Linked DNA regions of Psychrobacter arcticus 273-4. The protein of the gene in region 3 binds, or shares a complex with, the protein of the main gene of each other region. Links are inferred from orthologs where the notes say so. Each region holds a gene or a part of one and is shown on either strand. Other genes may lie near its edges.

Region 1 (9,974 bases), 220 kb from region 3 along the record:
AAATCAGTCTGTAGTCTATTTGCCCCGCGCGCTTTATCAATCTCACCCAGTGCCGCTTGGTGTAGCGAGGTACGATAACCTTCTACTGCTTCTTGTACACTGTTGATAATATGCTGCGCACTACCCTCTTCTAGATTGGTGGCATTTGATACCGTAGCGATGATATTATCCGGACGGTCACAAACATCTTTATAGTAGCCAATATTTTTGGTATCGCCAACGACAACGAGTGGCATTTTATGCTCGCCCCACAGTTCTTGAACACTCTTATCTACTTGGTTAAAGAACTCTTTTAACGCGCTGCTGTCATTATTTGCTGAGCGATCTGATCCACCATCGCTTGTCGTATGAAGTCCATTATTGTCGATAGGGAATGGAATATTTTCCATATTGTTTTGGGCAGTATCGTCTAGATCGAATTCTCGTATCACGCGATCATTAGAGACTTCAATTAAACGCGCCTTATCACGAGTCAATACCAAAGTATAATAATGCACAGCACTTGCCATGTCACGCACCAAATCACGGGTCGCAAAGCGATGTGAGATGACCACGCGCTCAGTGGTATCAATGGGCATACGAATCACTTGTACGTCGTCAGTACTGGCAAAGATAGCTAACGTATCTAGATTAAGATTATGATTATGCTCTTTAGTCTTAGCATGGATATTGTCTAAGATAGTGGTCGCTGTACGCTTGTCATACTCATTGGTTAGACGTTCTTCGACGACTTTTAATTGGTTTTTTAGGGCAATAGGGTCTTTGTCATTGGCAGGGTGTTCGCGGTGCGTTTTGACAAAAATACTGACTGCTGGATTCGCCTTTGTCTCGCGTAAGCTTTTGAGGGTTGCTTTCATAAATACTGCTCCTTGTTTTATGACCATGAATTTCCAGTACTACTTTTGGTATGCCTTGCCTGTTAGTTATTCTATATTTTTGCTATATGGCGACGGCATACTCGTAATAACATCAGTTATTCTATAACCCTATCAACTTGACCTCATAATCTATAGGGTTAATTTGCAAGCAAATGATGACGCTTTGTAAATGGTATCAAAGTCTGCCACAACAACCTTAATAAATGTAAGTTGGTTAACAGTGCGATAAAGCTTAAGTTCTCAGCTTGTATTTTCACCAATAAAGACCCATCATTTACATACTATAGTCGGTGAAAAGTAATATCGATACAACACGTACTACTGGTGCAAATTTTTCTTGCTTGCTGTGCCTACGCAGACAGAGGCTGCAAAAAATTTACACCAGTAATACGGTAGCGACAGTAAAGTATTTCAACTATACAATAGTGATTATCGAATACACCATAACTATTATCCTCACATCGAGGTACTTGATTTTGACACATTTTTATACTGATCAAATTTATTAAGAATGCGAGCAATAACGCTATTCGACGGTTTAAATAATTACGCCAAATTAAAGCAGTTTACTCATAACACTCATTATTTATAGCGAACCCCTTTATGACTTCTATTTCTTCAGAGTTACATCTTGTCGATTTTGCAGATCCTGCGCCAAGTACCTTACAACAGCAAGTTATTAGCGCCATTGACGCGGCTAATGCATTTTTAGATGAATTAACGGTGATGACAGAGACCAAGGAAGCGTCTACCCCGATAGACGCTGAGCAAGCGCTAACCGATATAAAAGACTTTGACCATATCAACCTAGCACTGGATCGCAGCTGGGGAATTTTGTCGCATCTTAATAGCGTGATGAGTAACGATGAGATTCGTCATGTCCATCATGAGCTGCTACCAAAGCTGTCTGCCTATGGTACGCGAGTTGGGCAGCATCAGCCGCTATTTAGCCGTTATCAAGCGATTATCAATGATAAAGCATTCTTTGCAACGCTTGAGCCTGCTAGAGCACGAGCTATTGAGCTTGCGCTACGCAGCTTTGAGTTATCAGGGGTCGCACTACCTAAAACAGAACAAGACAAATTTGCTACCATTCAAAGCCAGCTGTCTACGTTGTCAGCCACTTTTTCAGACCATGTCTTAGATGCTACTCAAGCTTATGTTTTACCGCTTAAACAAGAGCAGTTGACAGGCTTGACCGACAGTGGCTTGGCATTAGTAGCTGATGCAGGTGAGCAGTACAAAACAAACCAGCTTGCAAATGGTTCGCTCACGCAAACAGAGGTTGATGCATTGCCAAGCCCGTATTATGTGGCAAGCTTAAATATGCCTGTATATCTTGCCATCATGACCCATGCCGATGATCGCCATCTACGCGAGACGTTATATCGCGCCTATGTCACCCGCGCCTCTGAGTTTGATGAGCATACCAATGCCAAAGGAGAATCGCTCAATAACGCCGATATCATGAGTCAGATTTTGCAGTTACGTGAGCAAAAAGCCAAATTACTGGGTTTTAATAACTATGCAGAAGTATCGCTATCCACCAAAATGGCAGATAGCGTGGCGGAAGTGGAAACCTTTTTGCGTGATTTAGCTGTGCAAGCAACGCCAACTGCTGAGCAAGATTTGGCACAATTGCAAAAGTACGCGCAAGATTACGGTATTAAAGATTTACAGCCGTGGGACAGTGCTTATATCGCCGAAAAGGTAAAACAAAGTGAGTTTAGCTTATCACAAGAAGAAATTCGCTCGTACTTCCCATTACCAAGAGTGATTAGCGGGTTATTCGCTATCGTTGAGCGTTTATACGGTATCAAAGTACAAGAGCAAAGTAATGACAGCGCAAATAATAGTACAGACAAATCATTAGCATCACGTTGGCACGATGATGTCCGTTTTTATCAATTATTCGATGCTGATGACAATTTGCTTGGTGGTTTCTACTTTGATTTATTTGCCCGTAGTGGTAAACGCGGCGGTGCTTGGATGAGTGGCTTTCAGTCGCGTTATAGTTATAATAAGCAAGATCATCAGCAGCTACCAGTGTGCTTTATGGTGGGCAACTTTACCCCAGCACTCGATGGTAAGCCAAGCTTATTGACTCATGATGAAGTTGTCACCTTATTCCATGAGTTCGGTCACGGTTTACATCATCTGTTGACTCAAGTAACCATTGGTGATGTTGCTGGCGTCAATGGCGTAGAATGGGACGCCGTCGAGCTGCCAAGCCAGTTTATGGAAAACTGGGCATGGGATGCGGAAGGTATTGCTCTTATTAGCAGTCATGTCGAAACGAGCGCGCCCTTGCCTAAAGATAAGCTTGATGCGCTATTGGCAGTCAAAAACTTCCAAAGTGGACTACAAACGCTCCGTCAAATCGAATTTGCCTTGTTTGACTTGTTGATTCATGCGCAGACACCAGTGCTTGATTATAAAGGTATCTTGACTACCCTTAACAGCGTACGTGATGATATTGCCATTGTGCAGACGCCTGATTACAACCGCTTTGCCAATGGCTTTAGTCACATCTTTGCCGGTGGTTATGCCGCTGGTTATTACTCATATAAATGGGCAGAGCTGTTATCTGCCGATGCCTTTAGTAAGTTTGAAGAAGAAGGTGTTTTTAACCCTATCACAGGTAAAGCCTTCCGTGAGACCATCTTGTCCGTTGGTGGTAGTTTTCCAGCTAAGGTGAATTTTGAGAACTTCCGTGGTCGCAGTGCCAGTATTGAGGCTCTGTTACGTCATAGCGGTTTTGCTGATACTAACAACCAGACTAAAAACAGTACGGCTGCCAATGCCCAAACAACTCGTAAGGTGATATAAATGCGCTATCAATCAACGCGCCCAAAGCGGCAGTTTTTAGCAGGCGTTCGCTGTCCGAAATGTCAGATCATGGATTCGGTAGTACAAATAAATATCGTCACCCCTGCACCTGATGAATATATTGAATGTACGCTGTGCGGACATACCGAACATCGTCCTGATCCTGATGCTATCAGTGCAAAGAACCATCTTGAAGACCAACTCACTCGTGATGCTATGATCACCGGAACCAGTGGCACGGTCAAATTTAAATAAAACCACTTAAATTTTGACCATCAAACAGTCATACCTCATAGTTACTGTAAATAGTACGGTATGCACTCACCTATCTAGCAATAGATAGGCATTTTATTTTGAGTTTGCTATAGTATGGCAACTGATATTGTTAACCTAAATTGACTGTGATATGAAAAGCAAGAAAATGCGTCTTTTATTTAATAAAGTTTCGAAACAATCTACCCATTCTGCTAAGCCACGTCAAAAATGGTGGTTTGGTATTCTATTGATTGTGCTATTGATCGGCTATTTGGTTTGGAAAGGCACGGTGCCCCAAACCAATACCACTGATGCCGAACAATTACCTACGACTACCGAAGAAACACCAGCTAGCCAAACCGATGCCTTACTATTAGATAGTGCCGCAAGTGACTTAGACACTGGTAGCCTAGAAACTGGTAGCTTAGAAAATAGTGCTTTAGACAATAGCTACTTGGAAACCAATGATACTACGTTAGCTCAGAATAAAGCTGACCTAACTACGACAAGTGCTAACATCCCTGACCCTAAAGCTATCTTAAAAGCGCCATTGCCAAAAACGAACAGCTTAGCCAAAGAAGAAATTGATCGCTTAGAAGATGAACGTAAGCGCTTAGCCGGACAAGAAAAGCTCGCTGCTGAACAGATTGCCATGACCAAACAGTTGACTGAACTTAAGGCTCAAGAAATCGCACTACTTGAGCAACAAATTGCCCAATTAGAGGCTGATACTGCGGCTAAAACCAACGCTAACTAACGTATGCTTTTATAAAGAGGTTGATGATGGCATCTTTGCCATTCACTCATACCTCTATAGTCGGTGAAAAGTAATATCGATACAACAGGTACTGCTGGTGCAAATTTTTCTTGCTTGCTGTGCCTACGCAGACAGAGGCTGCAAAAAATTTACACCAGCAATACGGTAGCGACTTTAAAGTATTTCAACTATATTCTAAATAGCAGTGCTCAGCTGCTAATAGTGCCTGTTAATAGCGCTGCTCTCCTTTTAGATCCTATTCTTACTCGAGCGAAAACCCTATATCCTGATAATTACCAACGTTACTATCGTGCTTGCCGTGATGGTATAGTTGAAATACTTTAAAGTCAGTTATTCTTTACGCCCATAAAAAAACCGCCTTAGGCACTTATAATGATAATAAGCCACCCAAAGCGGTTTTCTAAATGTTAACGCTATCAAATATCAAGCATTAGCTTTGCTCAATACCTTTCATAGTCAACTTGATACGACCACGATTATCAACGTCTTGTACCAGTACTTTCACGATTTGACCTTCTTTTAGATAGTCAGAAACGTTTTCTACGCGCTCATCAGCGATTTGTGAGATATGGACGAGGCCATCAGTATTTGGTAATACGTTAACAAAAGCACCGAAGTCGACGATACGAGCGACCGTACCTTCATAGGTTTTACCCACTTCAACTTCTGCCGTGATTGCTTCGATTTTAGCAATCGCTGCTTTAGTTGCCGCTTTGTTTTCACCAAAGATACGAATAGTACCCGCATCATCGATATCAATAACCGCACCAGTTTCTTCAGTTAGCTGACGAATCGTCGCGCCACCTTTACCGATAACGTCACGGATTTTGTCTGGATTGATCTCAATTACTGCATAATTAGGCGCATGAGCATTGATTTCAGTACGGCTCTCAGGCAATACTTTGTTCATCGCGTCTAGGATATGAATACGACCAGCATGGGCTTGTTTTAACGCTTGCTCCATGATATCTGGTGTAATACCTTCAATTTTAATATCCATCTGCAGGGCAGTAATACCATCTTTAGAACCAGCAACTTTAAAATCCATATCGCCAAGATGATCTTCATCACCTAAGATGTCAGACAATACCGCGAAACGCTCGCCTTCTTTGACCAGACCCATGGCGATACCAGCAACTGGTGCTTTAATTGGTACACCAGCGTCCATCAATGCCAAGCTCGCGCCGCAAACAGAAGCCATTGATGATGAACCGTTTGATTCAGTGATCTCAGATACCACACGGATGACATACGGGAAGCGGTCGCTATCAGGCAGCATCGCTTGTACACCACGGCGTGCTAGACGACCATGACCAATTTCGCGACGTTTAGGAATACCTTCACGACCCGTTTCGCCTACTGAGAAATGCGGAAAGTTGTAATGCAACATGAAATGGTCACGAATCGTACCCGCTAGCGAGTCAATCATATTGACGTCACGAGTATTACCAAGGGTAGTCGTTACCAAGGCTTGGGTTTCACCACGTGTAAACAGTGCTGAACCATGAGTAAATGGTAGTACACCAACCTGTACATCAAGAGCACGAACGGTCTCTAAATCACGACCATCAATACGTGGCTTACCAGACAAAATATTGTCACGAACGGTACGATATTTTAGATCGTTATAAATCTCTTTTAACTCAGATACTGTATCACTATAGCTTTCTGATTCAGCATCGCCAGCAAGGGCTACAATAGCGGCGTCTTTAATTTCGTTAAGCTTGCTGTAGCGAGCTTGCTTATCAGTAATCGTATAAGCATCAGATACTTGCGCACCAAACTGCTCTTTCATACCAGTCTCTAACGCTTGATCACGTACAGGAGCGGTATATTGCTGCTTAGCAGTACCAATTTCTGCTGCCATTGAGGCAATGTTATCGATAACGATTTGCTGCTGCTGATGACCGTATAATACTGCGCCTAGCATTTGATCTTCTGATAACTCTGCAGCTTCAGATTCAACCATCAATACGGCAGACTTTGTACCAGCCACGACCAAATCAAGATCACTTTCTTTAAGCTCTTCAAGAGTAGGGTTCAGTACGTACTCACCATTGATAAAACCAACACGGGCGGCAGCAACAGGACCATTGAATGGGGCATCAGAGATAGCTAGCGCCGCTGAAGCACCGATTAATGCTGCGATATCTGCTGATTGAGTTTTATCAGATGATACAACCGTCGCTGTGATTTGAATCTCGTTTACATAGCCTTCAGGGAATAGCGGACGGATTGGGCGGTCAATCAGACGCGACGTTAAGGTTTCAGACTCGCTTGCACGACCTTCACGCTTGCCATAAGCACCTGGAATTTTACCTGCAGCGTACATTTTTTCTTGGTAGTTGACAGTCAATGGAAAGAAGTTTTGACCTTCTTTGGCATCAGACTTTACAACCGCTGCTACCAACACAGTAACGCCGCCCATGTGTACTAAAATAGAGTTTGCTTGGCGAGCAATACGCCCTGTTTCGATGACAACTTGCTGGTTGCCGTATTGAAATTCACGCTTAATGGTATTAAACATTGTCATATAATTTTCCTAATATTGACTGACGAAATAATATCAGCACAAAAAATACTGATATCTGTCATTAAAATTCTTGGTATATAGCTTCTAACAGACTGTCTTTACACTTATAAATCTTGTCTATCGAAACTATTATTATCAAATATTTATCTTATGCAACTGGCTTATCTAGCTCGCTTAGCCCTGCATATTGGTTGATGCTAAAATTCGGTTTGCTATAACTATCATTTAAATTTTTATAGCATCAAAACTGCTCCATCTATGGAGCCTTTTAAATACTGTAGTTATGCATGTTTATCTATTTATATATCTATCATAAACAATGCAAAAAAATTACTAAGGCATTATTTTACAGTGATTTATGGTCATTGACCAATCAAATGCCGCACTGTCTGTTTCTTAATAATACTTACTAATCAGTCAATTATGAGCTTATATTTATGTACTTTAGCTCACACCATACCGATAAGCATAAAAAAACGGCGTGAAACTATTCCACACCGTTTTTAGAAAAATCTATTTTATCGATATCAACAAGCAAGTTCCAAATGGCTCCGCAAAAAATCTAAAATACTGCCTGATTAAGGCATATTTCGTTTTAGCAACCATTCGTACTACTGTCGCCAAATTAACGACGTAGACCTAACTGGCTAATAAGGGTGGTATAGCGACCAAGATCTTTACTTTTTAGGTAATCAAGCAGTTTGCGACGGGTGTTAACCATACGGATAAGACCACGGCGGCTGTGATGATCCGCTTTATGTGCTTTAAAATGGTTTTGTAGATCGTTGATGCGAGCACTTAACAAGGCTACTTGAACTTCTGGTGAACCTGTGTCACTTTCGCCACGTTGGTATTGAGCGATGATTTGTTCGCGATCGGCATTAGTTAGCATAAATATCTCCGGCAATGCTAAGAGCGCCTTGATGGTCTTAAAATTTAAGCATCAAGGAGCAATAGAATAGTCAATAAAATAGCCTGTACGTCATTCAGGACAACCCTGCATTACTAGAGTTGACCTAGTGTACGACAAGCTCAATGAGTCATAACTGTTATTTAAAACCGTTTAGAATAATCTAAACCGTATTTAAATATGACGCCAATTATAACAAAAAACTGCTGAGCTAACAGCAGTTTTTTGTTATGACTTTATGAATACATGGTTATTGATGAGTAAATAGTTATTACCTATCAACAAATAAACATGAAACTATAGCAGCTAACCTTATATTCTAAAACTTATTATGTTTTTGGACATCATCTTCACTAGCCGTACCGCCCAGCTCATCTTCAGCTAACGGCGCAGTGGTAGCTTCTGCTACACTGTCAGGAGAATTGTCAGCACTAGGATTGATATCTTCTACAAGTTGATTAATCTCTTGTTCTTGCTCATCCATATCTTTTACTGAATTGCTCATATTAATTCCTATTTATAGTTGAAATACTTTAAAGTCGCTACCGTATTGCTGGTGTAAATTTTTTGCAGCCTCTGTCTGCGTAGGCACAGCAAGCAAGAAAAATTTGCACCAGTAGTACGTGTTGTATCGATATTACTTTTCACCGACTATATATTTAACTTTCTTATTATGCTTTTCATCCGTGTCATGCTTTCCCTAGCTGACTTAATCAAGATACAAAAAAAGCAGGTTTCACTATAGGTGAAACCTGCAATAAAATGTGACGATATGTGATTTGTGTGAATTCTTAGTAAGTTTTACAGCTGTTGAGTTATAAAAATGCCTAAATCCACCTACTCAAATTATAACTGAATCAATTTTTTAGGTTGCAATCGACCATTTAAGCTCACTGCCCCTAGACCGATAAACGTTCCATGCTCATCGATAAGACGAATATCTACCGGTATCTCATGTAGCAATTGCTGCGCGTTATCATCGTTATCATCGTTATCATCGTTATCATCGTTATCATCGTTATCATCGTTATCATCGTTATCATCGTTATCATCTTCAACATTTTGATTAACAGCAGCGTTTTTATTGCTAGTAGATAAGTGCTGTTCGATAGCTGATGTAATATAACTTTGCAAATCATTAGTCAACTGATCGATAACATTCAAACGTTGACCCATTTGCACACGCTCACACTGCTCTGATGATAATGTAAGCTCAGCATTAATATCGATGCAGGCATCTACTGGCAATAGATATGTCTGACGTTGTTCTAATGCCAACGCCTCTAAATTTGCAAGCGTAATTGTCTCATCGATTTTAAAATCACCCACTTGTAAACGGCTCAGTGCCGTCAAATGCCCAAGTGTACCTATGGCTTTGGCAATATCTTCTGCCAACACACGCACATAAGTGCCTTTTGAACAGGTGACTGTCAATTGTATTTGCTGCTCATCGATTGCTTTCAACTCAATGGCTTTGAGGATAATATCTCTTGGAGGGCGGTCTACTTCAATACCAGCACGAGCATATTCATAGAGTTTTTTGCCATCTTTTTTTAAGGCAGAATACATCGGTGGAATTTGCTGCTGGGCACCTAGAAACTGCTGGGCAATTTTGTCTAACATTGTATCATCAAACGCTGAAATCGTTGCCTCAGCAGTGACTTGTCCATCAGCATCACCGGTATCAGTTTGACTACCAAGTAAAATAGTCGCTTGATAAGATTTATCCGCATCAAGCTGATAGTGACTGAACTTAGTCGCTTCACCCAAACAGATAGGCAACAACCCCGT
Region 2 (9,935 bases), 1.7 Mb from region 3 along the record:
GTTTGCAAGCAATTATCAGCGCCCTTCTCGCTTATCAGCAGCGCCATCAAGGACAAGTTCTAAGCAAAAAGCTATTTGGACGTAGCGCGGTCAAAGAACTACGCCAGTACAACTCAATGAACTTCGCCACCCTTAATGCAACGCTATACCATCGTCATGATGCCGCCGATGCGATATTCCATGATAATGCAGGTGTGAGTAAAGCCAGTGAGTATATTGCGGCAAAGATTGACGCTACAGCGCCACAAGTACAAATCTTGCTTACTACCCTATGCGTCATTGTGCTACGTGAGCTTGCTATTTTAGTTGAGTATAGCCAACTTGATCATGATGAGGTGAATAAATGGTTCGCCTTACAGCCACAGTTTTTGTCCAAAGATCGTTTTGCAAGCCCTGCCCCACAGTCAGCTCTTAACGAACCAGCAGACGATAGCGATGAAAAGCAAACCACATTATCAGCAGAAGAGACGGTAGAAATAGAATCAATCAGCAGCACTGAACGTCATCTATTAAGCGCTGAGCAATTGACAGATCCCCCGCCAGCTTTTGATACTTATTGGTATGAGCTGACAGCATTCACACCCGAACAACTTAAACCCGTACAAGACGTGCAGCTGGCAACAGGTAACTACTTAAAAGCCATTGGACGCTCAGCTGAAAATATCCAACAAGGTAAGCACAATGATTTATTGATGTTTGCACCGATGACGGCTATTGGCTTGCCACATCAACGCTGGCTATTACAACTGGCTAAAATATCAGAAATATATTTGCAGCGCAATCGACTACGCATTACCTCTGAACCTACCAATCCGCCAAAGCCGCCTTTAGTCAGTTTGGGATTAATCGGTAGTAATAGTGGCAATAATGATAATACGCCTGCCACTATTAGCGAAAAGCCAATTGAATACGAGGCATCAGTCCCCCTGTGGAAAAATCCCGTCATTCTGCTTATTATTCTCGTGATTGGTGGACTTGGGGTATTGGCAACCATCAAATATCAAACGCAAAAATCTAACGGTGTCATACTTGCTACAGAGGAAGTATTAGAAGAACGGCAGCAGCAAGATGTGGCTATCGTCATGGTAGACGAAAATATGCCTAATAACGATGCAAAATTAAAAGCTGAGTAAAAGAGAGTAATCCTTAAAATAGTATCGTAGAAATCTATCAGCAATAAAAAAACAGAGGCGCTATTTATATAGCACCTCTGTTTTTATCAGTCGTTTAACAAAACGATTATTTTAAAAAATAGCCGTTAGTCAAAAATACTTATTTTGATAAATCGCGACCACGGCTGGCTTCAATTGCCAAACGTAGACCATTTAGACGAATGAAACCTTCTGCATCTTTTTGATCATAGGCGCCCGCATCATCTTCAAAAGTCGCGATTTTTTCATCAAATAATGAGTCATCTGACTTACGACCAACGACGCTTACCGCACCTTTGTATAATTTGACACGTACCGTACCATTAACATACTCTTGTGACTTATCAATCAACGCCTGTAGCATCATACGCTCAGGGCTGAACCAATAGCCGTTGTAGATAGTCTTAGCATAACGTGGCATCAGCTCATCTTTTAGATGTGCCGCTTCACGGTCAAGTGTCAATGACTCAATGCCGCGATGCGCTTTTAGCATAATGGTGCCAGCTGGTGTTTCATAGCAGCCGCGTGACTTCATGCCAACGTAACGGTTTTCAACGATATCTAAACGTCCGATACCATGCTTACCGCCAATTTCATTGAGCTTAATCATTACTTCATAAGGCTTAAGCGCTTCACCATCAATCGCAACGATATCACCTTTTGCATACTCTAACTCCAGATATTGCGGCACGTCAGGTGCTTGTTCTGGGCTAACTGACCAGCGCCACATATCATCTTCTGCTTCAGCATACGGATCTTCTAAGATGCCACCTTCATATGAGATGTGTAGTAAGTTGGCGTCCATTGAATACGGAGATTTTTTCTTATTACCAGCATAGTCGATGGAGATATTATGCTCTTTAGCATATTCCATCAAGCTTTCACGGCTCGATAAATCCCACTCACGCCAAGGCGCGATAGTCACGACATCAGGAGACAGTGCAACAGCACCAAGCTCAAACCGCACTTGGTCATTACCTTTACCGGTCGCGCCATGGCTGATGGCATCAGCGTTGTGTTCTTTGGCAATTTCAACCAAACGCTTAGCGATTAGTGGACGGGCGATAGAAGTGCCAAGCAAATACTCGCCTTCATAGATGGCGTTGGCACGGAACATTGGGAATACGTAGTCACGAGCAAACTCTTCACGCAAGTCTTCGATATGGATATGTTTGATACCCATGGCTTCAGCTTTGGCACGTGCAGGCTCAACTTCTTCACCTTGACCGATGTCAGCGGTAAAAGTAATCACTTCTGCATCATAGGTTTCTTGTAGCCATCGAGCGATGATTGAGGTATCAAGACCCCCTGAATATGCCAACACGATTTTATTAATAGTTTTTGGATCAAGCTGAGCCATGAAACACTCCTAGTATGAGGAATTTAATGATAGGTAAATCGACTATATCACGAGAAAGATAGATTGCTCACTCAGTGTACATCATATTTACAATTGGCAAAAGTGGCACTGCCATCAGGTATGAGGTTTTTGCCCAGATTTAGCCGCCACTGAAGCAATAATACTCTCGCCAATAATATAATGAACATAGCGTCATACCTTTATAGATAAACTGCATACAATTTATCTAGAGATATTACCTATAGATATCCAGCCACATATTTAGTCAAGTAAGCAAATCTGTTATGATAGCAGCACAGTAAGACTCCCTTTTACTCCCAGATATGACGATATAGAGCGCGATGATATTATGACTGATTCAATTAGAGAATTGACTATCCTGCAGCCCGATGATTGGCACATGCATTTGCGTGATGACAAGGCGCTAGCAACCACAGTCCCTCATGCGGCAGAGAGCTTTAATCGGGTTATCTGTATGCCAAACCTTGTGCCGCCGGTCAAAAACGTTGAAGATGCTCGCGCTTACCGTGCGCGTATCATGCAGCATCTAGAAGCCAGTAATGTGAGCGCTGAGCGTAAAGCAGCATTTGATCCGCGTATGACCTTGTATCTTACCGATCATACCACTGCACAAGATATCGAGTTGGCAGCACAATCTGGCATCGTGCAAGCGGTCAAGCTGTATCCTGCTGGCGCCACCACCAACTCTGCTGATGGCGTCACTGATATCAATGCCTGCGTTGATGTATTTGAAGCGCTTGAAAAATATAACCTTCCTCTATTACTGCATGGCGAAGTCACTCACGACCACGTCGATATTTTCGATCGTGAAAAGCGCTTTTTGGATGAGGTGATGGTACAAATCATCGCAAAGTTCCCAACTATGAAAATTGTGATGGAGCATATCACCACCAGTGATGCCGCTGATTTTGTCTTGTCACAGGGCAATCAAATCGCTGCCACTATTACGCCGCAACATTTGATGTTTAACCGCAATCACCTGCTGCTCGGTGGTATCAAGCCCCACTTTTACTGCTTGCCTATCTTAAAGCGTGAAAGCCATCAAAAAGTATTATTAGATGTCGCCACCAGCGGCAACCCAAAATTCTTTTTGGGCACAGACTCCGCCCCCCATGCAACCGATAAAAAAGAAGCCGCTTGTGGCTGTGCGGGCTGCTATAGCGCTGCTACAGCGCTACCGTTATATGCCACAGCGTTTGATAGCGTTGGTAAAATTGATAGATTAGAAGGGTTTACTAGCCGTTTTGGTGCCCAATTCTACGGTTTGCCCGTTAACGAGAGCACTATTACGATTATCAATACGCCGATGCAAATCCCGGCATCTTACCCTTACTTTGATGGCAGCTCTCTAACACCACTCATGGCAGGTGAGACCTTACCTTGGTCGATTAAAAAATCACTTTAATCCATCCTAATTGACGCTCTCTTTATTTTTTATAGAATAGAGCTACCTTTATTTTATCCTATGATAGTAATGCCACCTTTCCTTTAAAAAGGGGTATAAGGATCATAGGATGTTTGTTTTTTTATTCAAAATAATAGCCTGACTGATAAAAGCGATTTAACCCGATATGACCATTCAAAATGATGTTGCTTTACCCAAAGTTGATTTAGCCACGACCACAGAAACGCTAGCATCAATGAAACTAAAAGAGCGCTTTCGAAAATTCCTACCGGTGGTGGTCGATGTCGAAACGGCAGGCTTTAACGCGCAAACTGATGCCTTGTTAGAGATTGCCTGTATTCCTGTACTAATGAATGAGCAGGGTGTCTTTTATCCAGGTGAGGCATTGAATGCCCATATCGAACCTTTTGAAGGGGCAAATCTTGAGCCAAGCGCCCTCGCCTTTACCGGCATTGACCCCAACAATCCGCTACGTAAAGCCATTGCTGAAGACGAAAAAACGGCGCTACGTCGTATTTTTAAGGGCTTAAAAGAAGTGCGCCGTAACGAAGATTGCCGTCAATGTGTATTAATAGGACATAATGCCCACTTTGATTTGGCATTTTTGAATGCCGCGGTATTACGTACCAATAATAAAAGCCACAATCCTTTCCATAACTTTTCAGTCTTTGATACCGTTACTTTATCAGCGCTTGCCTTTGGTCAAACGGTACTGGCACGAGCTTGCAAAGCAGCAGGGCTTGATTTTGATGGTAATGACGCTCATTCCGCATTATATGACACGCAAAAGACTGCTGAGCTATTTTGTTATATCTTAAATAATTATCCTATGCTCGCTAATGCTATGCACAGCGAGCCTGAGACTGCGGCTGACAATAACAAATAAATTCTTTATTACAGAGTCTGTGTTGCTCGCCACCCATAACAGTGCTATTTGTAAGGTCTGCTAACTTTAACCTTATAAAGCGTAATAACTTGCATCCACGTCGCGCGCTTAACAAAAGATATTTAATTTTAAAAAGACGTAGGAAAAGGCTTGACAGCAAGCATAGACCCCATTAAAATACGCACCACTTCAGCATAAAGGTGAAAGCAGCTGAAGCGTTGTACTAGTCCCCATCGTCTAGAGGCCTAGGACACCGCCCTTTCACGGCGGTAACGGGGGTTCGAATCCCCCTGGGGACGCCACTATTTGGCGTCACTTGTTAGCAAATATGCTACTAAGCATTAGATAAGACTAATAAGTAGTCCACCAAAAAGCCCACTCATAATATATTATGAGTGGGCTTTTTTTATGTGCTGCATTTTCTACTGAGAATCGGTATCGCCGGTAACTTCTTGCACTTGGTGTGTTAATTTAAGCATTAAAAAATACAGAAAGTAGAGTGTTATAAGAAGCTTATGAGCTATAGTCGGTGAAAAGTAATATCGATACAACACGTACTACTGGTGCAAATTTTTCTTGCTTGCTGTGCCTACGCAGACAGAGGCTGCAAAAAATTTACACCAGCAATACGGCAGCGACTTTAAAGTATTTCAACTATAGAGGAGAATTGAGCCATGAGGATGGCTGTCAGTAATATACTATCATCAGGATAAGTCAGCTTGATGTTTTGGCGACTGCCCATTACCAATCGAATCGGCAGTTCTAAATGCTCAAAAGCACTGGCTTCATCGGTAATAGCAAGATTATGCTCAGCAACATAGTTCAGGACTTGTTGCAATGGTCCGAGCCTGAAGACTTGCGGAGTTTGTGCCTGCCACATATGACTGCGATCAATTGTTTTTTGAGCATAAGCATGAAGTGCGTCGCGATCGCTTTCATTAATAGTAAGCTCTGGCTGAGTATGCTGATGAGGTAATACAGCCTCATGTACAGGCATTGATAGTATATTAGCCGCTATATAAGACTGCTTTAGGGTATCAGCGACCGGTGTCGCTAAAATAGCACCATAAGGCTCTAGCATCGCCGCTTGAATGACGGCATCAATATCATGAGTTGGCACTGCAGGGCGCGCGGCATCATGAATCACGACTAAATCTGCCTCATCTGCACCTGCATTAATCATTGCCTCTACCCCTGCCTGAACCGATTGCCAACGCTCAGCACCGCCGACAGCATAATAGATAGGAAGCGCAAAGCTGAGTGTCTGGGCAGTGCTATCATCTGCAGCCACGACCAATAAGCATTGATAAATATAGGCACTTTCAGCCAGACGCGCCACACTGTGCTGTAATAAGGTCTGACCTTGCAGTAAAGTATATTGCTTGGGAATAGACGCCCCAAAGCGACTACCGCGACCAGCAGCAACAATCATGGCATGGATATTAGGGGTGGTATTCATAATGCCGTACTCATGGTTTAATTCCATGAAAATATGATAAGAGAGATGGGTATTAAGAGATATAAAAATAAAAAAGCTATTATTATCAATAATAGCTCATTGCAATGCCTTTAGCATCAATACCGACTGTGAGTCAAAGTCAATAACGGCTATAAGTGGTTGGCGCGGTTGATACTTGTACAAAAGTCTCATTTAGCTTAATCAAACCCAAATCCAAACGGGCATGCTCTTCTACCGCTTCAAGACCGGTTTTTAGATCCTTGACATCAATATGCAGTAAGTTATTTGCTGAAAATTGATTGTCATTTAAGCGCTGCTGCTCTTCAACCTGAGTCAGAAGCTTATTGTGCTCAACGCGACCATTTTCACCCAGCCAATACTGATATTGCAGTCCTGACAGCACGGCAACGGCTAAAGCAAGTAGTATAAATTGGCTAAAGTATTTCATAATGTAATGACGCCAAACGATATAGAGAGAATATAAACTTGCTGAGCGATATATTTATATACCGCCCAGCATAAGCGACAACTTTGGCTGATTAACCACGCAGACCGATAAACTCTTCTCGACCACGATAGCTTGCGCGTACTTGCTGCTCAATACGAAGCAATTGGTTATACTTTGCAACGCGATCTGAGCGGCATAATGAGCCAGTTTTTATTTGACCCGCAGCGGTACCAACCGCTAAATCAGCAATAGTGCTGTCTTCTGTTTCACCTGAACGATGAGAGATAATCGTTGCGTAGCCGTTTTTCTTCGCCAGATAAATCGCATCTAGCGTTTCTGACAAGGTGCCGATTTGGTTAAATTTAATCAAAATCGCATTGGCAATGTGTTTATCAATCCCTTCTTGCAAGATAGCAGGATTGGTCACAAACAAATCGTCACCGACCAGTTGGACTTTATCACCGATTTGTTCAGTTAAGTACTTCCAGCCATCCCAATCCGACTCATCAAGACCATCTTCGATAGAGATAATAGGATATTGACGCGCCAGACCCACTAAATAGTCTGAAAATCCTTGGCTATCAAAGGATTTATTACCTTCGCCTGCCAAGATGTATTTGCCATCTTTATAGAATTCAGTAGCAGCGCAATCTAAGGCTAGGTGAATGTCTTTACCAGCCGTGTAGCCGACTTGCTCAATCGCTTGCATGATAACCGTAATGGCTTCTTCATTGCTACGCAGGTTTGGCGCAAAACCGCCTTCATCACCCACAGCGGTATTTAGACCTTGCGATTTTAGAACAGATTTTAAGCTATGGAAAATCTCTGTACCAGCACGCAGCGCTTCTGAGAAGCTACTGAAACCAACTGGCTCAATCATAAACTCTTGAATATCAACGGTATTGTCTGCGTGCTCACCACCATTAATAATATTCATCATTGGTACAGGCATCGTAAGCGACGTCTGGTTGCGCAGATCAGCGATATATTGATGTAATGGCAGACTCTGTGATTTGGCAGCCGCTTTAGCAACTGCAAGTGAAACTGCCAATATGGCGTTGGCACCCAAGTTGTCTTTGTTATCTGTACCGTCTAACGCAATCATTGCATCATCAATAGCTTGCTGGGCAGTAACATTTTTGTCCATCAAAGCACTACGGATTTGGCTGTTGACGTTAGCAACTGCTTTTTTGACGCCTTTACCCATATAGCGACTTTTATCGCCATCACGTAGCTCAAGCGCCTCACGTGAACCGGTTGATGCACCACTTGGGGCAGCAGCACGGCCAATAGTACCATCAGCTAAAATAACATCAGCTTCAATCGTTGGGTTACCACGCGAGTCTAAAATCTCACGAGCGCGAATGTCTTTAATTGCGGTGACGTTGTTGGTTTCTTCAGCGTACATAATGTCTGTTAATTCCTTTGGTCATGCCAAGTTTATGAGATAAATAACGGCAACTAGAATACAAAAAAGATAGAGTAGAATATCGTATAGCACCTGCGCCCAAAACAGATTGGTATATTGATACAATCGTCTAATTTTCAGCGCAATTAGGGGGTTATTTATCACCCTAATCACTGACTATAGTGCTTGACATCATAGCATATATTTTACCAAACTTCCTTTATCTTACCCAAACTTGCAAGCATAAAATCACACATAAATAGCAATATTAGCTATTATCGACTGTCCAAAACAAATGCTATACCGCAATCAATTCACCTTTATCCTTGCACTGAGCGGTTCTTATCCGTATTAGAAGCAGATACCGTATTATTCAGCTCAACCTTGGTCTTAAAACGGGTTAAACGCAGTGCATTCATCAATACCGAAATAGAGCTAAGCGCCATGGCGGCAGCCGCAATCATAGGATTCAAAAAGCCAAAAGCTGCTAGCGGAATACCAAGGCAATTATAGATAAAGGCAAAAAATAGATTTTGTTTGATATTGCGCACCGTTGCCTGCGCAATTTTTTGCGCCGCATCGATATGCATGAGGGACTCACCCATCAAGCGTGCAGAGGCACTATGCTGGGCGACATCCGTGCCTTCAAACATGGCAAAGCTGGCATCGGCAGTTGCCATCGCTGGTGCATCATTAACCCCATCTCCTGCCATAGCGACTTTATGACCAGCCGTTTGCAATAAAGCAATTTGGCTCGCTTTGGCTCGCGGACTCATCTTGCCGTACGCTTGCTCGATACCAAGCTGTCCGGCCACATGATCGACGACAGATTGTTTGTCACCGCTCATCAAAATGACGTTAATACCCGCATCTTGTAGTGCAGTAATCGCTTGCGGCGTATCTGATTTCAGATCATCCGCTAAGGCGAAAGCACCTAATGCTTCATCGTTAATACTAATGGCAACGGTACTGGCAATTTGCCATACTTTTGGCATCAGTTCTGGCAATACAAGATTGGCAAACTCTGCAGTACCGACCTTTATCAGCCCAAGCCCTTCTATGGTTGCTTGAATACCTGCGCCTTTTACCACGCTAATATCAGACACGTCAAATAAAGATAAACCACGCGCTGTCGCTGCATTGACCAAAGCGGTTGCAAGCGGATGACTGGCATGCGCTTCAACACTCGCGGCAATCTGCAATACCTCATCAACCATGATTGATTTATCGACCATGACTTCATCGACGATGGTCGGTTTACCGATGGTTAAGGTGCCCGTCTTATCAAGCACCACAGTGTCGATATTGCCCGCTGCCTCAAGGCTTTGCGCATCTTTAAACCAGACGCCGTGACGCGCTGCAACGCCCATACCCGCCATAATTGCCGCGGGCGTCGCCAAACCAAGCGCACAGGGACAAGCAATGACCAAGACGGATACCGCATGCATCAAGGCGGTATCGAGCATACCGGTCAGCCACCACGTCACGCCAAAGGTAACCAGTGCAATCACTACCACGACGGGCACAAAGACCGCAGTGACTCTATCAGCAAGGCGTGCCAGATTGGCTTTTGAGCCTTGGGCATCGCTCAGTGCTTGCACCATATCACCAAGTTTAGTATCGCTACCCTTGGCATTAACGCGATATAACAAGCTACCGTTTTCAACCAACGCACCCGCTAATAATTCATCGCCAGCTTCTTTTTTAAGCGGTACTGATTCACCGGTTAAATGACTCTCGACACACCAGCCAGCACCATCGATGACCGTCCCATCGGTTGCAACACGGCTACCTTGC
Region 3 (11,816 bases):
TTGAAATTTTTTGATGAGCAAATGCTACGTTGGGCAAAAGATGGTGAGCTGCCAGTTCATATCTTATTAACCAAAGCAGATAAGCTGAAATATGGTGCCTCTAAAAATGCTCTACTTAATACCCGTAAAAGACTGAAGCAACTGGGTTTGAACTGTAGTATTCAGCTATTTTCAGCATTAAGAAAAGAAGGTCTTGATGAATTAGCAGGCGTTATGGGCAACTGGTATGAGTATCAGCTCGAAGCAAACAAAATTATTGAATCTTCTTTCGCATTACTAGAAGGCTCTGAGCTAGAAGACGCAATCGAAAAGGATGCGGTCCAAAAAGACAAAAACCTAAAAGATAGTGCTCAAAAAGAAAGTAAATAGCTCTCATAGTCTTCAATAAAAAAGGGCTTATCGTTATTATCGATAAGCCCTTTTTTATTATCACTTTTTATCACTTAAAAGGATTTTATTTAAGCACATAATAGCTCAGCCAATGCTTGTGGCGTGTCGACCTGATAAGTGGGCTGCTGTGCGGCAAGTTCGTCGCTGCTAGCGGTACCATAATTAACTGCAATACTGGTCATGCCCAGACTGTTTGCCATCTGAATATCATAAATGCTATCACCGATAAATACGGCATCAGAGACTTGCTGCTCGGTACATTGCAAAATATCCGTCAGCATTTGAGGGTCAGGTTTGGAGCCTGCTTCATCAGCACAGCGCGTCATAACAAAATAATGATGGCTATCAGAGGCATCCAAGACACGATCTAAACCCTTACGTTTTTTGCCTGTGGCGACCGCAAGCCTACGATTTTGCTGCTGCAAGGTTTGTAGCATATTTTCTATCGGCGCAAAAAACGGTGTACGCTGGCTGTTAGCAATATAATAATCCGCATAACTTTGCTGAATGAGCAGCTTTTGCTCAGCGCTCGCCTGCGGATATAAAAGCTCAATACCCTTCATTAAACTTAACCCGATAATATCTTTTACCGCTTTATCGGTCGTTGTAAAACCATGTGCCTTGCCAGCTATATGCATAGACTCAACAATCAAGCCAATAGAGTCCATCAAGGTGCCATCCCAATCAAATATGATTAATGTTTTATCTGCTAAATGGTGTTGGTCAGCTAATTGGCAGGTCTTAGCAGGGACTTTCGTTGTAGCGAGTTGGCTCATAAATAGACCTTCACAAATAATGATAATCAATGGCAGATAACAAAACGTCACGGCGACTTATTATTCATAAGCCAGCGTGACGTTTGTGATTGATGCTTAATCTAGACGGCATCTAATATAAAGCTTGTTTAAGCAGCCGCTTATTTAGGCAGCTGACTCTTAATCTCTTCTGGCATCCAATCGAGCATCTCGTCTGGTAAAGGCGCAGTGATGGTATCATAACCTGGAATATCTAAGCGCCACGCATGTAAGCACAGACGATGAACGCCAGATTTGTCATGCACATGGTATTTGTTATCCCCTAAAATAGCATGACCAATATGTGCCAAATGCACACGGATTTGATGGGTACGTCCAGTGAGCGGCTTGGCCTCAATCAAACTGACTGGCTGCTCAGCAATCGTGAAACGACCATGAACGACGATATCAGTCTGACTCTCTTTGGTTTGCGGATCTTGGGCATCTACTTTAACGCGGCGCTCACCGCTTGCAAGCGTGTAACGCAGTAATGGCGCATCGATACGTTGCTCGTTAAGCGCAGGCTGACCTTTTGCAATACATAAATAATGCTTTTGAATGGTTTTGTCGACCAGATGCTGCTGCAATACTTTAAGCGCAGAGCGTTTTTTAGAGATCATCAAAAGCCCTGAAGTGTCTTTATCGATACGGTGCACAAGCTCTAGATACTTCTTGCCTGTGACTTCACGCATGGCTTCAATAACGCCAAAATCAAGACCACTACCGCCATGAACCGCAATACCTGATGGTTTATTGAGCACTATCAAGCCTTCATCTTCGTAGACCACACGTGCCAATAAGCTTTTGGCAAATTCGGTGCTGATGATAGGTTTTTCGCGAGTGGCAAGTACCACTGGTGCAATACGTACCACGTCTTCACGCTGCACTCTGTCATGAGCTTTGCAGCGCTTATTATTGACTCGTATCTCATCTGAGCGAATCATTTTATAGATATGCGGTTTTGGCAAACCTTTTAGGCGATTAAGCAAAAAGTTATCCAAGCGCTGGTCATGCTGATGACGCGTGACTTCAAGGTAATTGACCTTGCCGAAGTTGCTAATCTCATCGTCAGCACTTTGTGGACGCGTTTTGCTATTAAAGATAGCTGGCGCTTCGTGGATAGGTTCGTCTTTTGTCATTTTTGAGTTCGTCATTTTTAGTTAGGTATTTACACAAAGATTTGCTATAGTTTAGCATGTTGAGCGCCAATTAAGCAGAGGCTGAAACAATAATTCATTGTTGTTTTTGGTAGCATATCGCGATTTTACTGCTTGCTGATTACTTTTAAGCAAGACTGATTAAGCTAGATATCCTGTGCAAACTCGGTGTTTCATCTAATTTTAAGGGTGTTATGAGCATAGATATGCCTTATAATACCCAACGAATTGTAAGAAGATGACTGATATTTATCAGTACAAAATTATTTTTTAGTAAAAACTATTTATTCTTACAAAGCATTTCTTCCAGAATATTGTGACAATAGATAGCATTGCTTGATGAATGTGGCAAAAGCCCCTTTATTAAGTGATAACCATATACCCTCTACTCACTACCCGCATAATAATGACTTGATGTGATGATTTATCGTCTAACAGTCCTTTAGCCGCGTGCAGTTGAGCAAGTATGGGTCGTTAAGAGCGCAATCGAGAATCAACACTATGTATCTCGATAACTGCCTGAGTATTGGCGGTCAAACAGAGGACGATAAGTAGGATAAATATGAGACACCGTGCCGATAAGCCGGTCATTTATTCTGTTTGCCAAGTACGCCCCGCTGATGACTAACGCAGCAAGAACTCGCTTTAAGACACCCAAGATATTATTAACGTTATATACAAAAGAACGATAAATAAAGAATGACCAATTGCTTGACCTAAATGGATAACCGCTGGACTGTAATTTATACATTGCTATTTTATATAGTCGACAGCGATATGATTGCTAGACCTTGATTGATTAACTGTGACAGCACGATGCTTTTTTGGTATCAGGAATGCTTTTATATATCAGTAACCATGCGCCGCTATTACAAAGTGCGCTGACCATCAACATGGTTCAAAATACTGATAATAAACGTTCACTAACCTGCTGATGCATTAATCGCTATAACAAGCCTGCTTATATTAAAATATAGATATGCAATAGCCTTACACTCTATGCCTTCTATATTGACGTTATTGCCACTGGTTTATAGTAAAGCTTTTGAAAAGCGTTTCTGCGCTTTAGTAACGCCATGCTTTATGTTCTCTCGTTAATTTATATCTGCTCACGCTAATTTTGTTATTAGCAGCGCTTGCCACTTTGCCCTAAAGCCTGTCTCGTTGTTGTTGTGCGTACTCATAGGATACTATTATGAAACGCATTTTAATCAACGCCACTCAAAACGAAGAGATTCGTGTTGCCCTTTGTAACGGCAATCATCTGTACGATTTCGATCTTGAAAACCGTACCCGCGAACAAAAAAAATCCAACATCTATAAAGGTCATGTGACCCGTGTCGAGCCATCGCTTGAAGCGGTATTTGTCGAATATGGCTCACAGCGCCAAGGTTTTTTGCCGATTCGTGAAATTTCTGCCGAATATTTGAGTGGCAATCCACGTGATGAAAACATCAAAAAACTGATCAAAGAAGGTGACGAGCTCATCGTCCAGGTTGAAAAAGAGGAACGCGGCAATAAAGGCGCTGCGCTTTCAACTTATGTGTCATTAGCAGGACGTTATCTGGTATTAATGCCAAATAATCCTCGCGGTGGCGGCATCTCTCGTCAAATCTCAGGTAAACTGCGCGAAGATATGAAGCGCATGCTTGGCAGCTTAGATTTACCAAAAGGCATGAGTGTTATCATTCGTACTGCTGGTATCGGTAAAACGCAGGAAGACTTGCAGCACGATTTAAATCATTTGCTAAACATCTGGCAAGCCATCCAAGAACAAAACCAAAAATACCCATCACCGCGCTTAGTTCATCAAGAAGCAGGCGTTGTTACGCGTGCTGTCCGTGACTATTTACGTGACGATATCGCTGAGATTTGGATTGATAACGAAAACGCTTATATTGAAGCAGCGGGCTTTATCGATGCCGTTATGCCAAAACAGGCTGAAAAACTGCGTAAATATACCGATTATGAGCCGATGTTTTCGCGCTTTAATATCGAAAAGCAGATTGAAACGGCTTATCAGCGCGAAGTGCGTCTACCATCAGGTGGCTCAATCGTTATCGATCAAACTGAAGCCTTGGTATCTATCGATATCAACTCCGCCAAATCAACTAAAGGTTCAGACGTTGCTGAAACCGCTTACCATACCAACCTAGAAGCAGCCGATGAGATTGCCCGTCAATTACGCCTGCGTGATATGGGCGGTTTAATTGTCATTGATTTTATTGATATGAATGACAACAAGCATCAAAAAGAAGTTGAAAAACGTCTGATTGATGCCACCAAATATGACCGTGCCCGCGTGCAATTTGGTGACATTTCTAAGTTTGGTTTGATGGAAATGAGCCGTCAGCGCCTACGTCCATCGCTAGAAGAGTCAACCGGCTATATTTGCCCACGCTGTCATGGCAATGGCATGATTCGTGACCTGCGTTCATTATCGTTATCAATTATGCGTCAGATTGAACAAATTGCGCTAAAAGAGCGTCAAGGTGAAGTACAAGCAGAAGTACCGACTGATATCGCAGCGTTCTTGTTGAATGAGAAACGCGACAGCTTGGTCTACCTTGAACAAGACAGTGGTACGCGTATCACCATTTTACCGCATGCGCATCTAGAATCACCAAACTTCAAACTTCACTTTAACCGTGATGGCTTTGCACCATCAAGCTATGAGCGTATTACCGACACTCAGCTGCAAGAACATAGCGAGCTTGGTTATAACGTTGATTGGCAAACAGCTGAAAAAGAGCGACCTGAGCAGCAGCCAACTCGCCAGCCTCGTCAAGGTTCTGATAACAATAATGGCAGTCAAGCACAGGTGCGTACTAACACGCAGCAAAGTGCGCCTACGCAGCAGCAGCAAAGCACCAGCCATAGCAATGAACATCGCAGTAATAATAACAGCAATGTGACATCAGCGCGTGCGCCACAGACTAAAGAGACTCCAAGCGTTCCAAACCCTCAGAGCTCTCAAAATATTGTAACCTCATCAGCACCAGTAGCGCCTCAACCTACTGCTATTGTTGCTGCTCAGCCGCAAGCCGTCGCTTGGTTGTCTAATTTATTTGCGCAAGCACCGCAAGCTCAAACCACATCAAGTGTCAGTAGCCGTGACGCTGCTGAAGCTATCGAAGCGCTGGTAAATACTGGTGCGCAAAGTCTTGGCTCATTTGGGCAAGTAGATAACACAGCTTTAGTGAATACTGATAACAGCCAAAACGCTTCAGCACCACCGCAATCAACTAACCAGCAAAGTGGTAATGAGCAGAATCGTCAACAAACACGTTCTGCTGAGAATAGTACTGACGATAACAGCGATGCTGAAGAGAGAAGAAGACGTAAGCCTCGTAAATCAAGACCATCTAAGCCGCGCCAAAGAAAAGAGCAGGCAGATGAAACTGAAAATAGCACTGTTAGCAATACGACTAACAGCAGCGCAACTGGCACTGACGACAAAGCTGACAATCAAGATAAGCGTCAGCAGGACAATAGACGTCATAGCGATCGCAATCGCAACAACCGTCAAGACAGCAATCGCAATACCAATGAAAACAACGCTAATATAACCACTGCTAATGCAACCAGTGCCAGCGACAGCAATCGTTCTGACAGCTCTGATAACGTAGCAGAAGAGCAAACTCGCACTAAGCGCAAATCGAACAGCCAACGTGGATCACGTGGCAAGCTTGAGCGCGGTGAAACATTAACAGCAGCTGACTCTAAGCAAAATAGTCAGCAAGCATCTAAAGATGCTAACGGTAGCAAAAACCAATCTAATGCGCGCCGCAACCAAGACCCTAACGAAGTGGTATTACAGGTGAATGAAGCTGCCAGTAAGCTCAAATCACCAGAAGTTGTACACTTGTCATTAGATGATAGTAAGTCTGCAGCACGCCAAGCGACTCACAAGCAAGCAGCAATTGAAAGTCATGCCGCTGCCGAAAAAGAGCGTCCAGAGAATAACACTCAACAGCATGCGGATAAGCAAAAGTCAGGCGATAACAAACCAGCGCAGCAAACTGCTCAAACTGCTCAAACTGCTCAAACTGCTCAAACTGTCGATACTAGCAGCGATGCATCTGATAAAACGCAACAAAGTAGCGTACAAGCTGACACTGCTGAAAAAATCTCTGCACAAGTCAATACTACTCAGGTCGATCAGGTAGAAAAAAGCACTAATCATGACAAAGCTGACCAACCTACTACTTCGAAAGACAATGACAAAGGTAGTAGTCACAAACCTGCTGTAGATAAGCAAGCTACTACAAAAAGCAGCACGGGCAATGAAGCGGAGAGTACTGCACCGATTCAAGAAGTGATAGCGGTACAAGTAGAAAAGGTAGCGCCAACCGAAACCACTCAGGAAGCTAGTGTTGCTGCAAGTACTGCCGAAGAAAACGTTGTCGTGGATTCTAACGAAGTTGCTGCTGAGAATAGTAGCAGTCAGGCAGGGCTTGAGCTTACCCATGATGCTTTATTTGCCAAACGCTACATTACAGCAAATAAGTTTGGTCAAGCGAGTAACGACCCACGCTTAGTACGTCGTCAGCAGGCGCAATCATCAGTTGCTGAAGCGTCTCACGCAAATGAGCAAGATGTGCAAGTTACTGTGAGCGCACCGACTATTCGTGGTACGGTTGGCGAGTTTATCCGTGCAACATTAGCAGAGGCAGAAAATCGCTTAGCGACAGACGGTGTCATCAGCTGCTTTAATGCTGCTATAGCCATGCATCAAGAGCAGGCTAAAGTTAAGGATACCGCTGACAAGCAAGTTGCCACTAAACCAGTTGCTCATAGCGGCTTTGAGTTTAGTAACTACGGCTATCAACCTTTAGCAGCGGATTACCTTGCACGCTTTGAGTCAATGACGCAAGCCGTCAGTCAGTTTGCAGCTGCCCAAGGTAAAACATCAGTAGAACCACGCGCTATCAGCAAACGTGCCAGTAACGATCCACGTGGTCAGCATCCTGACTATAAAGAATCGGCTGTATTGACTGTTGTTGACCCGGCAAATAACGAGCCCGTTCAAACTGGTATTGATATTGATGCGAATAAAGTAGAAGCCGATGCTCTGGCCAATCAAGCTCAAACAGATGCTGTCAGTGATCAAAGTAAGCAGTTATTAGATGCTGAGCAAACACCAGCTGAAGTAGATACAGTGCAAGCTGATGAATCAATAGTAGCACCCTTTTCCAAAGAGGACAGTCAGGCAGCCAAGTCAAAAACGACGATAGCCAGTTATAAGAACATGATCGAAAATGTGGCCGAGCAATTACTACCACAAAAAAGCATGTTCAACTTAACAACGCCTAAAGTACCAAAGGCTCGCGCCCGTAAGCCAAAAGCTGACCATAAAAAGCCGACGCAAGCTGAAAAAGTAGAGTCAGATAACTCAGATAACGAAAGCTAATCGTGAGTCATCCTGTCTAAAAAGCAAAAGCCCCAAAGTTGTCAGCAACTCTGGGGCTTTTTTATGTCTTCTGTCTTATAGTCGGTGAAAAGTAATATCGATACAACAGGTACTGCTGGTGCAAATTTTTCTTGCTTGCTGTGCCTACGCAGACAGAGGCTGCAAAAAATTTACACCAGCAATACGGTAGCGACTTTAAAGTATTTCAACTATATTTAATAGTGTCGATTAATAACCAACACTATTAATGAGCAGCAGACTCATCCTTGTTGCGCATTTTATTAACAACCGTCAAGATTGCAACGATTGCCGCCCCAATGATAAAACCAATCACGCCATTTAACAGCGCAGTAGTAAAGCTTGCAAAGATACCGGTCAAATGGGCAATATCTTCAACGCCATGGTATAAAAAGTTAATACCATGCACTAATATACCACCACCGACTAAGAACATCGCCAAGGTACCAGCGATAGACAGAAACTTCATTAATTTGGGCGCTGCGGACAATAAAACCTTACCAACCTTTTGAATAAATGCACCTTCTTTTTCCATCATATGCAAACCAACATCATCAATTTTGACAATACCGGCGACCAAGCCATAAATCCCGACGGTAATACTAATCGCTAAAATAGACAGCACCAAACTGCGCTCAAGCAAAGTTGCGCTAGCAGTTGCGCCCAGCACAATCACAATGATTTCCGCCGATAAAATAAAATCAGTACGTATGGCCCCTTTGATTTTTTCTTTTTCAAACGCAACCAAATCTACCGTTTCATCGGCATTGGCTTTTCGATGGGCTTCTTGCTCTTCATCATGCGGCAAAACATGCGGCCAAAAGCGATGGATGACTTTTTCAGCACCTTCATAAACCAAAAACAACCCACCACACATTAATAAAAACGTAATTAATGGTGGGTAAATAGCACTGATGAGTATCGCCGCTGGGACTAAAATAAGCTTATTAATAAATGAGCCTTTGGCAACCGCCCAAACTACGGGAAGCTCACGATTTGCTTTGACGCCTGAGACTTGCTCAGCGTTAAGCGCTAAATCATCACCCAACACCCCTGCTGTTTTTTTGGCGGCAATTTTGGTCATGACTGAAACGTCATCCAATATCATACTGATATCATCAAGTAGGGTTAATAAACTGGCACCTGCCATAGTTGCTCCTTAAGCTAACATTGCTTCAATAAGTAATTTTCAAATAACAGATGGCTCTGTCATAAAATATGGTCAGTTATAAAAGACAGTGATAAGCAGTAGCCTACCTAGACATAAAATGATATGAAATAGCACAAATGTATTTTATTTATGTTTTCTTAACGAATAGCTACAAATTGTGTATTTAATAAGACGGTTATATAGCCTTTCGCGGTTATTTATAAAAATATGCTAATATGGGACCGATTATTACTTATCATTTATTATCAATAAATTGTCAAAAACCATTTAAATTTATCACCTCTTATTACTTGAGCTCGTTATCATTTTAGATCAAACTTCCACAAAATATTTATTACCTTTTTGCTACCAAAATCTTGATTCGGCATGACCGCCTAAAGGAAACATCCTATGTTCTTAGCGCCTTTTTCTAAAACCATGCTCAACCGTGATACATTTTCTCGCAGTCATCTCTCTCGTGTAATGAGTGCTGCTTTACTGGTTATCGTTGCGGCTGGTTGCTCTAATAATGCTGCAGATGCGACCAGCAATACAGATCTTGTCAATAGCAGCAAAGCCAAGACCAGTACTGCTGCGCTATCCAAGGACAGCGATGCTAAGGTAGTGAAGTCGTTGCAAGCCAATTTAAAAGCTTCTGGTATTGAAGAGACTATCCTCTCAGCCGTGCCAACCGATATGGATGATATTTATTGGGTCACCGCTGAAGGGCTGCCTGCTTTTTTTACAGATAAGGCGGGCAAGCATATTATTCAAGGTCAAATTATTGCTGTTGGCGCAAAAGCCCCTGTAGATATCAGCGGTACTTTGGTCGCTCGTACGGCTCAAGATGCACTAAAAGCCGTCGATAAAAAAGATATGGTCATCTATCCCGCCAAAGGCGCGACTAAAGCTGTGGTTTACGCCTTTACCGATGCCGATTGTCCTTATTGCGCCAAACTCCATGAAGAGATGGAAGACATCAATGCGCGTGGCATTGAAGTGCGTTATTTGGCATGGCCACGTAGTGAAGGCAGTATTCCAAAGATGGAAGCCATCTGGTGTAGCGAAGACCGCAAGGCGGCAATGGATCAAGCAAAAATGGGCGCCAATATACAAGCCCCTAGCTGTAATAGCCCCGTCCAAGCGCAAATTGATCTAGGCATAGCACTGGGTGTACGTGGTACGCCCGCTATCTTTACTGAATCAGGACAGCAAGTGGGTGGCTATCTACCTGCGGCTCAATTAGCAGAAGCAGTTGGTGCTAACTAAGAATGGTTATATGTTTTGAGTATTTGTGATATCTATGACCTTGGCGACATTGTGTAGACGTCACAACTCCTTATCGGTATGATAGGATAAAGCGTTAGGCAGCTTAGCCGTATAGTTTCTCTATAAGCGCTTATTTATGTTAGTGATTCTTGTCGTTTCAAGACCTTTCATAGCAGCATTTTTTATCCCACTATTTAATCTCTCGAGGATCCTGTGAGCAAATCCATCAAACTAGCGATACTTGGTTTAGGCACCGTCGGAACGGGTGTGGTCAATCTAATCAATGATAATTTAGATGAACTAAAACGTCGTAGCGGACGCGACATTGTGATTACCGAAGTTGGTATTCGTCGTCAGCGTGATGATATCGATCCTAATATTATACAAAACAGCGATTTGATGGCAACCGCTGCCAGTGACAATGTCGATATTGTCATCGAGTTGATTGGCGGTACGACCCTTGCCAAAGACGTTGTTATGCACGCCATCAAAAACGGCAAGCATGTCGTAACGGCCAACAAAGCGCTACTGGCTGAGCATGGCAACGAGATTTTTGCCTTTGCTGAACAGCATAACGTCCATGTCGCCTATGAAGCAGCCGTAGCAGGTGGTATTCCGATTATTAAAGTCATGCGTGAAGGCTTAGCCGCCAATAAAATTGATTGGCTAGCAGGCATTATTAATGGTACGGGCAACTTTATTATGACGGAGATGCGCGATAAAGGTCGCCCATTTGCCGATGTATTGAGCGAGGCGCAAGCACTTGGTTATGCTGAAGCAGATCCTACCTTTGATGTCGAAGGTATCGATGCGGCGCACAAACTGGCGCTACTTGCCTCTATTGCTTTTGGTATTCCACTACAGTTTGATAAAGTCTACTGTGAAGGCATCACCGGTATTACTTTGCAGGATGTCAATTACGCCGAAGAGCTTGGCTATCGCATCAAGCATTTAGGCTTCGCTGTTCGCCGTGCGGGCAATGGCAGCGGTGACGACAGCGCCGGTATTGAGCTGCGTGTACACCCAACGCTGATTCCACAAAACGCCCTGCTTGCCAACGTTAATGGCGTAAAAAATGCCGTATTGGTGAACTCCCATCCTCTCGGTCAGACGTTATATTGTGGTGATGGCGCGGGTGCGGGTGCGACAGCTTCTGCAGTGATGGCAGATGTCATGGATTTAGTGCGTGTTTTAGGATGCAAAGATGCTGACCAACAAAACAGCAATGGTCATCATGTGCCGCACTTAGCCTTTATCCCTGAAAAATTGTCAGATACGCCGATATTGCGTGCTGAACAGATGATTACCGGATACTATTTACGGGTACATGCGTACGATAGTCCTGGCGTATTGGCAGACATCACCCGTATCTTGAGTGATGCCGGTATCAATATCGATGCTATTTTACAAAAACCTGCGCATAAGCTTGGGCAAGTGCCGGTGATTATCTTAACGCTGCCTGTGGTTGAGAGTCAGATGAATCTTGCCATCGAAAAAATCGAGAAATTAGATACCATTACTGATAAAGTGGTACGCATACGCTTAGATGAGCTGGCGTAGAGATATTCTTTAATCAGTCAAATACTTTGGATTAAAATACCTAAAAAAGGAAATAACGATGTCAC

Evidence for each region.
Region 1: the proteins of PSYC_RS01330 (region 3) and pnp are in contact, whole or in part, in a cryo-EM structure (PDB 9QH0), measured with the Escherichia coli proteins. The link is inferred for Psychrobacter arcticus 273-4 from one-to-one orthologs.
Region 2: the proteins of PSYC_RS01330 (region 3) and eno are in contact, whole or in part, in a solved structure (PDB 2FYM), measured with the Escherichia coli proteins. The link is inferred for Psychrobacter arcticus 273-4 from one-to-one orthologs.

Annotation. Positions count from the first base shown.
Region 1 is NC_007204.1:81,206-91,179, reverse strand. The notes cover bases 4,723-7,693. They hold pnp (polyribonucleotide nucleotidyltransferase), read right to left. Parts: upstream 7,274-7,693; coding sequence 5,171-7,273; downstream 4,723-5,170. Outside these bases: PSYC_RS00410 (hypothetical protein), read right to left, coding at 1-857; PSYC_RS00405 (M3 family metallopeptidase), read left to right, coding at 1,482-3,707; PSYC_RS00400 (YheV family putative metal-binding protein), read left to right, coding at 3,708-3,962; PSYC_RS00395 (hypothetical protein), read left to right, coding at 4,114-4,719; rpsO (30S ribosomal protein S15), read right to left, coding at 7,899-8,165; PSYC_RS00380 (hypothetical protein), read right to left, coding at 8,503-8,688; tRNA pseudouridine(55) synthase TruB, read right to left, coding at 9,030-9,974. UniProt on the Escherichia coli protein: Involved in mRNA degradation. Catalyzes the phosphorolysis of single-stranded polyribonucleotides processively in the 3'- to 5'-direction. Also involved, along with RNase II, in tRNA processing.
Region 2 is NC_007204.1:2,014,935-2,024,869, forward strand. The notes cover bases 5,981-8,912. They hold eno (phosphopyruvate hydratase), read right to left. Parts: upstream 8,139-8,912; coding sequence 6,822-8,138; downstream 5,981-6,821. Other genes in these bases: PSYC_RS08480 (IspD/TarI family cytidylyltransferase), read right to left, coding at 5,981-6,309; PSYC_RS08485 (FtsB family cell division protein), read right to left, coding at 6,422-6,730; PSYC_RS08495 (heavy metal translocating P-type ATPase), read right to left, coding at 8,459-8,912. Outside these bases: PSYC_RS08455 (hypothetical protein), read left to right, coding at 1-1,133; PSYC_RS08460 (argininosuccinate synthase), read right to left, coding at 1,273-2,511; pyrC (dihydroorotase), read left to right, coding at 2,861-3,937; rnt (ribonuclease T), read left to right, coding at 4,173-4,823; more of PSYC_RS08480, read right to left, coding at 5,464-5,980; more of PSYC_RS08495, read right to left, coding at 8,913-9,935. UniProt on the Escherichia coli protein: Catalyzes the reversible conversion of 2-phosphoglycerate (2-PG) into phosphoenolpyruvate (PEP). It is essential for the degradation of carbohydrates via glycolysis.
Region 3 is NC_007204.1:303,250-315,065, reverse strand. Bases 3,142-7,954 are described here. They hold PSYC_RS01330 (Rne/Rng family ribonuclease), read left to right. Parts: upstream 3,142-3,536; coding sequence 3,537-7,754; downstream 7,755-7,954. Also shown: yihA (ribosome biogenesis GTP-binding protein YihA/YsxC), read left to right, coding at 1-369; PSYC_RS01340 (HAD family hydrolase), read right to left, coding at 459-1,166; PSYC_RS01335 (RluA family pseudouridine synthase), read right to left, coding at 1,307-2,323; PSYC_RS01325 (DUF808 domain-containing protein), read right to left, coding at 7,999-8,922; PSYC_RS01320 (DsbC family protein), read left to right, coding at 9,334-10,191; PSYC_RS01315 (homoserine dehydrogenase), read left to right, coding at 10,405-11,751; PSYC_RS01310 (thiolase family protein), read left to right, coding at 11,810-11,816. UniProt on the Escherichia coli protein: Endoribonuclease that plays a central role in RNA processing and decay. Required for the maturation of 5S and 16S rRNAs and the majority of tRNAs. Also involved in the degradation of most mRNAs.